3 regions of the Pseudomonas sp. LS1212 genome follow, and region 3 is predicted to be linked to each of the others. Evidence: riboswitches for the same ligand, from Rfam matches in the RefSeq annotation. Region 3 holds a riboswitch; each other region holds the start of a gene.
What was found. A riboswitch is a leader RNA that binds a small molecule or an ion and turns the genes downstream of it on or off. The one in region 3 is predicted to bind cobalamin.
Positions count from the first base shown of each region.

Region 1: another riboswitch for cobalamin. It lies ahead of cobW (cobalamin biosynthesis protein CobW); the one in region 3 lies ahead of cobO (cob(I)yrinic acid a,c-diamide adenosyltransferase).
Region 2: another riboswitch for cobalamin. It lies ahead of NVV94_RS15400 (ABC transporter substrate-binding protein); the one in region 3 lies ahead of cobO (cob(I)yrinic acid a,c-diamide adenosyltransferase).

Region 1 covers NZ_CP102951.1:2,167,748-2,170,003, reverse strand. Annotated here, with positions in the region: gene cobW (cobalamin biosynthesis protein CobW) at 1-915, opposite strand, end outside; cobalamin riboswitch at 1,008-1,212, opposite strand; cobalamin riboswitch at 1,471-1,697, shown strand; gene NVV94_RS10160 (CbtB-domain containing protein) at 1,792-1,977, shown strand; gene NVV94_RS10155 (CbtA family protein) at 1,989-2,256, shown strand, end outside.
Region 2 covers NZ_CP102951.1:3,300,134-3,302,389, reverse strand. Annotated here, with positions in the region: gene NVV94_RS15410 (DUF4332 domain-containing protein) at 1-20, shown strand, start outside; gene NVV94_RS15405 (hypothetical protein) at 207-470, opposite strand; partial or broken gene NVV94_RS15400 (ABC transporter substrate-binding protein) at 605-1,018, opposite strand; cobalamin riboswitch at 1,162-1,357, opposite strand; rRNA gene NVV94_RS15395 (16S ribosomal RNA) at 1,863-2,256, shown strand, end outside.
Region 3 covers NZ_CP102951.1:4,342,879-4,345,134, reverse strand. Annotated here, with positions in the region: gene NVV94_RS20230 (C40 family peptidase) at 1-115, shown strand, start outside; gene NVV94_RS20225 (class I SAM-dependent methyltransferase) at 131-793, shown strand; cobalamin riboswitch at 880-1,107, shown strand; gene cobO (cob(I)yrinic acid a,c-diamide adenosyltransferase) at 1,297-1,908, shown strand; gene NVV94_RS20215 (cobyrinate a,c-diamide synthase) at 1,905-2,256, shown strand, end outside.

The DNA.
Region 1 (2,256 bases), 2.2 Mb from region 3:
CAAGCGCATGGGTTTGCCGGGAATCGCGGCGAAACCCTTGACCCGCAGGATGCCGTGTTGCACCACCAGTTGGGTCAGGGCATCGAGCAGCAGGCTCTCATCTGCTTGCGGCAATTGGATGGAGATGGAGTCGAAGGCATCGTGGTCATGATCGTCGTGATCATCGCCGTCATGGTGGTCGTGGTGTGTACGACGAGCATCGATATGCGCCTCCGACTCGGCTCCCAGACCCAGCAGGACCTCCAGCGGCAGGCGACCGCTGCTGGCTTCGATCACTTTGACCGCCGGCGGCAGTTCTTCAGCCACTTCGCGGCGCACGGCGGCGAGCAATTGGGCGTCGATCAGGTCCGCCTTGTTGAGGATGACCAGGTCTGCGCTGGCCAATTGGTCGGCGAAGAGTTCGTGCAGGGGCGATTCGTGGTCCAGGTTCGGATCGAGCTTGCGCTGGGCATCCACTTGATCCGGGAAGGCGGCGAAAGTGCCAGCAGCGACGGCTGGGCTATCGACCACGGTAATGACCGCATCGACGGTGCAGGCGCTGCGGATTTCCGGCCACTGAAAGGCTTGGACCAGAGGCTTTGGCAGCGCCAGGCCCGAGGTTTCGATAAGGATATGATCGAGGTCACCGCGGCGCTCGACCAGCTCGCGCATCACGGGGAAGAATTCTTCCTGGACGGTGCAACACAGGCAGCCGTTGGCGAGTTCGAAGATCCGGCCGTTGGCTTCTTCTTCAGTGCAGCCGATGCTGCATTGCTTGAGGATCTCGCCGTCGATACCCAGCTCGCCGAATTCGTTGACGATGACGGCGATGCGTCGGCCCTGGGCGTTGTCGAGCATGTGTCGCAACAGGGTGGTTTTGCCCGAGCCGAGGAAGCCGGTGACGATGGTGACGGGAAGTTTGGCCAGTGTTTTCATTGGATGCCCTTGGCGGATGGCGGGCATGCAGGACGAGTACCTCGGTGCCAGGCACGAGGTCGCATTCGCCACCGGATCACCCCGCCCGGTTGTAGTGAGAATCTGTCCGAGGCAGGTCTCCTGGCTTGCTGTGTGCCGATCGCTTTCGATCGGCGAGCCCGACGCCTTCCCGCATCAGTGCAGTGGCATTGTCGGATCTTTCACGGCTTACAGTTGCGGGGGCAGCCGCGGCATTGGACCGCGTTCCCGTCTTAGCTCCGGCTTGAAGGCTGGAGAACCTCGAATGGGCAAGGCTACGCAGTGGTTGCGGGTTGGTCAATCGCATCTGTCGAGTTGATTGCGCGGCGGGGCTCCCTGTCCGGCGCACCTCGATCGGCGTAGCCGCTGCCGCCAGGCTGCGCTGGGGCCGCAAGGCCCCCTGGCAATCTCAAGATCCTGCGCCTGCTTCGCACGCGAGCGCAGCCTTCGGCAGCGGCTACAAAGGTGTGAACAGGCGCATACCCAAGCAACCAACACCCCACATGCCATTTGACGCCCCCCACCCACCCATGCTCTCCTACGCGGATTCGTTTGGGTGCCCTTCACAGGGTGAAACGGGAAACCGGTGCGTCAGGTGCTACTACACTACCTGGCAAGTCCGGCGCTGCCCCCGCAACGGTAAGCGAGAGAAGAATCAGATCCACTGTGCCAGCTGTCCGGCATGGGAAGGTGATTCTTGCAGGCTTGAGCAACACGCCAGCCCCTCGCAAGCCCGGAGACCGGCCCAGACCATACCTGACAAACCCGCGGTGGGCGGGCGCTGTTGATACCTCTGCGAGCTCGCGCGCAGGGGTTCTTCGCGCTTGGCCGCCTCGATCACCACAAGAGGGAAGCGCCATGCCCATCACTACCGCCAGCCACTCAGCCGTCGTCACGTCCACCCAGACCCAACGCCTGGTCGTCGCCATATGCGCCTCCGTGCTCGGCATCTGCCTGGTCTATTTCGCCGGTTTCTCGCACATCGAAGCCGTTCACAACGCCGCGCATGACACCCGTCACAGCGCCGCTTTCCCGTGCCATTGAGAACAGCCAACATGATCAAGCGCATTGCCCGGACTGCAGGCTTTACCGGCCTGCTCGCCGCCCTGCTGTTGACCCTGCTGCAAAGCTTCTGGGTCGTCCCGCTGATCCTGCAAGCGGAAACCTATGAAAATGCGGCCCCTGCCGTCGAAGCACACGAGCATGCCGACGGCGCTGCGGCCGGGCACAGCCACGATGCCGAAGCCTGGGCGCCGGAAGATGGCTGGCAGCGCCTACTTTCCACCACTGGCGGCAACCTGGTGGTCGCCGTCGGCTTCGCGC
Region 2 (2,256 bases), 1.0 Mb from region 3:
CTTTGGAAAAGATACTGTAGCCAAGGTGGGGTGACAAAAAGCGAAGTATTGCCCACCGTAACTGCCTAACAGTTACATCAGCCCGGACTGCCGACTATACTGTTCTTAGTTGGCAGCCGGTTATGCGGCACGTTAGTACGCGACGGTCCGCTTTGATCCCACACGCTCACTCCATTCATGCATTTTCTAGTTCTCGCTGGCGACGCCTAGAGTAGCTCTCTACGACGACGCGCCAGCGCCTGCTCGGCGGCTGAGCCGGCATAGCTTTCAAGGTTGCCACTATGGGTTTGCCGGACCACGGCGTTGTCGCGCCTTTGCTCATCCGTCAGGGATAACTCTTCTGCCCAGCGGGTGCGGTCAGGATCGTCTACGGGTTCAGGCAGGACAAGGGGCATGCTGTCCGGGTAGGGTGTCCGGCGACTGCCAGCGTGGGGCCTTGCAGGCTTCCTGCGGGCTAATGCCAGCTTCATGCGCTGCCTTGGGTAAAGCGAAGGCGAAGCGAATTGCAGCGTCTTTTTCGGACAGAACGTTGACTTGCGTGTTCACCTGCACATCGGCATCATCTTTGGGCATGGCTGGCATCAACCGGGCAAGGCAGTTGGTGTATCAGGTAGGTCGGGATCTTAAGTTCGTGAAACTGCTCGCGCGTGCCGACCGCCCCCTGCGGGCCGACCATCCACTCCAGCTGCACTGCCACCAGCTCCGGACGTTTGCCGATCACTGCCTCGAAGCTTGGATCGTTATCGGCCAGGCGTTCGACCTTGTCGTTCTGTGCCTTGTACTTGGCCAATACATCGTTGAACCACAACGAGGTGCCGACCAGCTTGTCGCCGAGCCCCAGGGCATAGAGCATTTCGGTGCCGGCCTGGCCGATGGTCACTGCACGGCCTGGTGCGTGCTGGAAGGTCAGCGTGCTGCCGCAGTTCTCTACAGTCAGGGGATAGTGGGTAGGGGCCGCATGGGCGAGGGCGGACAGACCCAGACCCGTGATGAGGGCGGCAAAGCGGGGCAGCAGCATGATGCAATCTCCATTTGAAGCGTACGCGGAGCGGGGGTGTACAGTCTGGAAACACATCATCGAACGCTGCCGCAGGAGCAGTGCAAGGCCGGTCACCGAGGTGACGCGCGCGGCAAGGATGTCCTTCCCGGACACCCCGCCGGTTAGTGATTTGCTTGGCCGGCAGGTCTCCTGACTGATGCGTCATCGCCTGGCTCCAGCCTTCCCGGAAGCAATCCCAGTGGCAGTTCAGGAGCAGGCTCAGCACCTACAGTTGCGGGGGCAGTTCCGTTTGATGCTGCATAAGCACCACGGATTCCCTATTAATCCCATTTGGAAACCGGCGGCGGCATGGTAGTCGATCATGCTGCCCAAGGGGGGCCCATGTGCGGATTAGAAGTATTTGAGCCGAGCGACATCGCGACCCTGGTTTAAACCGAACAGTGCAACGCTGACTATATAGAGTGCTTTCAGTAAGTAGCTGCAGAAGCTGCAAGAGCAGGGCTTGGCAACCGCCATCATTTTTGTCGTTGACAACGGTTTGAAACGCTGTAGAATTCGCCTCCCGCAACGAGAGATCGAAGCGAGTCAAGTGTTTGAAGTTAAACGAGAAAATCGAAAAACTTCTGAAAATAAACGCTTGACAGAGACAGAGGAAAGCGTAAAATGCGCACCTCGGTTGAGACGAAAGAATCAACCAACCGCTCTTTAACAACTGAATCAAGCAATTCGTGTGGGTGCTTGTGAGCTCAGACTGATAGTCAGAAAGATTATCAGCATCACAAGTGGCTACATGAGCAATCATATAGTTCATTTTGAGATTGCTGAGCCAAGTTTAGGGTTTTCTCAAAACCCAAGCAGTATTGAACTGAAGAGTTTGATCATGGCTCAGATTGAACGCTGGCGGCAGGCCTAACACATGCAAGTCGAGCGGCAGCACGGGTACTTGTACCTGGTGGCGAGCGGCGGACGGGTGAGTAATGCCTAGGAATCTGCCTGATAGTGGGGGATAACGTTCGGAAACGGACGCTAATACCGCATACGTCCTACGGGAGAAAGTGGGGGATCTTCGGACCTCACGCTATCAGATGAGCCTAGGTCGGATTAGCTAGTTGGTGGGGTAAAGGCTCACCAAGGCGACGATCCGTAACTGGTCTGAGAGGATGATCAGTCACACTGGAACTGAGACACGGTCCAGACTCCTACGGGAGGCAGCAGTGGGGAATATTGGACAATGGGCGAAAGCCTGATCCAGCCAT
Region 3 (2,256 bases):
GCCGGCCACTGGTGGTACGGTACGCCTGGATTACCTGTCCAATGCCTACTGGCAGAAGACCTACCTCAACGCCAAGCGCGTCCTGCAGCCGACCAGCCTGGCGCGTAACCCCTGACAAAGGGAGGCCGGCATGACCGCCCAAACGCTCTACCTGGACGACGCGCTGTACCACTACCTGCAGGACGTCTCGCTGCGCGAAACACCGCTGCTGCAACAATTGCGAGCCGAAACCCAGGCGATGCCCATGGCGCGTTGGCAGGTTGCGCCCGAACAGGGTCAGTTCCTGGCCTTGCTGGTGCGCTTGATCGGGGCGCAGCGGCTGCTTGAAGTCGGCACGTTCACCGGTTATAGCGCCCTGTGCATGGCTCAGGCGATGCCGGCGCAGGGGCGATTGATCTGCTGTGATCTTCCGGGAGACTACAACCAGACGGCCCTGCGTTATTGGCAGCAGGCGGGGGTGGCCGACAAGATCGATCTGCGCCTGGCGCCGGCATTGGACACCCTCGCACAACTGGAGGGGCAAGGTCAGGGCGGCAGTTTCGACCTGATCTTCATCGACGCCGACAAGGCCAACTACCCGGTTTATCTGGAATACGCCTTGCGTCTGCTGCGGGTTGGCGGCCTGGCCATTTTCGATAACACATTATGGAGCGGTCGGGTGCTGCAGAGCGAACCCGACAGCGCCGATACCCGGGCCATCCAGGCGCTCAATCGCGCCTTGAAGGATGACTCGCGCGTCGATCTTTCGCTCTTGCCACTGGGCGATGGCCTGACCCTGTGCCGTAAACGCTGAGCGTCACCGGGCAGCCGTTACCCGCCAGATTTTGTTGCCCACGTCATCGGCCACCAATAATTGACGCTCCATCCCCAACCCTCTAACCTTCGCGACTTGTTCCAGGTGCTCTGCAATCGTTTCGGTTGCCGGAGTGAAACAGGGAAGCCGGTGGGCGTGCATGGCGCGCGATTCCGGCGCTGCCCCCGCAACGGTAAATGAGTCAAGGTCGCGCAGTGGCCACTGGATGCGGTTCGGGTCCGGGAAGGCGTGTGACCTGGGTGTGCGCACCCCACTCATGAGCCCGGAGACCGGCCTGAAACATCCCACGGCATCACGCAGCCTGACGCGCGCCGGGCCCGATCCGGGCACGGCCGCCGCACGCTGCGTCTGCTTTGATCCATCCATCTGTCGCGCGGGTGAGAGCGGCATTGACGATTTCCTGCCACCAGGCCAGGGCTGGCGCCCCGTCTGTCGTGGTGCTTCGTCGATGCCGGCCATCTGCGCGTTAGCGGAGAGCTGCGATGACTGAAACCACCGAACGTGATGAGCGCCATGTGGCGCGCATGCTGCGCAAAAAGGCCGTGATCGACGAGCGCATTGCCAATGCGCCGAACGAGTGTGGGTTGTTGCTGGTATTGACCGGCAACGGCAAAGGCAAGAGCAGCTCCGCTTTCGGCATGCTCGCCCGGGCCATGGGCCACGGCATGCAATGTGGTGTCGTGCAATTCATCAAGGGCCGCACCAGCACCGGTGAAGAGCTGTTCTTCCGGCGCTTTCCAGAGCAGGTTCGCTTCCATGTCATGGGCGAGGGTTTCACCTGGGAAACCCAGGATCGCCAGCGCGATATCGCCGCGGCCGAAGCAGCCTGGGCGGTGGCCCGCCAGTTGCTGAGCGATCCGTCGATCAGTCTGGTGGTGCTCGACGAGCTGAACATCGCCCTCAAGCACGGCTACCTCGACCTCGATCAGGTGCTCGGCGACCTGCAGGCACGCCCACCCATGCAGCATGTGGTAGTGACCGGCCGCGCCGCCAAGCCCGAAATGATCGAACTGGCCGATACCGTCACGGAAATGGGCATGCTCAAGCACGCGTTCCAGGCCGGCATTCGTGCCCAGAAAGGCATCGAACTATGAGTGATGCGCGTCATTGCCCGGCGGTGTTGATCGCCGCGCCGGCTTCCGGCCAGGGCAAGACCACCGTGACCGCCGCACTGGCCCGCTTGCACCGTAACCAGGGGCGCAAGGTGCGGGTGTTCAAGTGCGGCCCGGACTTCCTCGACCCGATGATCCTCGAGCGCGCCAGTGGTGCGCCGGTGTATCAGCTGGACCTGTGGATGGTCGGTGCCGACGAGAGTCGGCGTCTGCTCTGGGAGGCTGCTGCCGAAGCTGACCTGATTTTGATCGAAGGGGTCATGGGCCTGTTCGATGGCACGCCTTCGAGCGCCGACCTGGCGCGCCACTTCGGTGTGCCGGTGCTGGCCG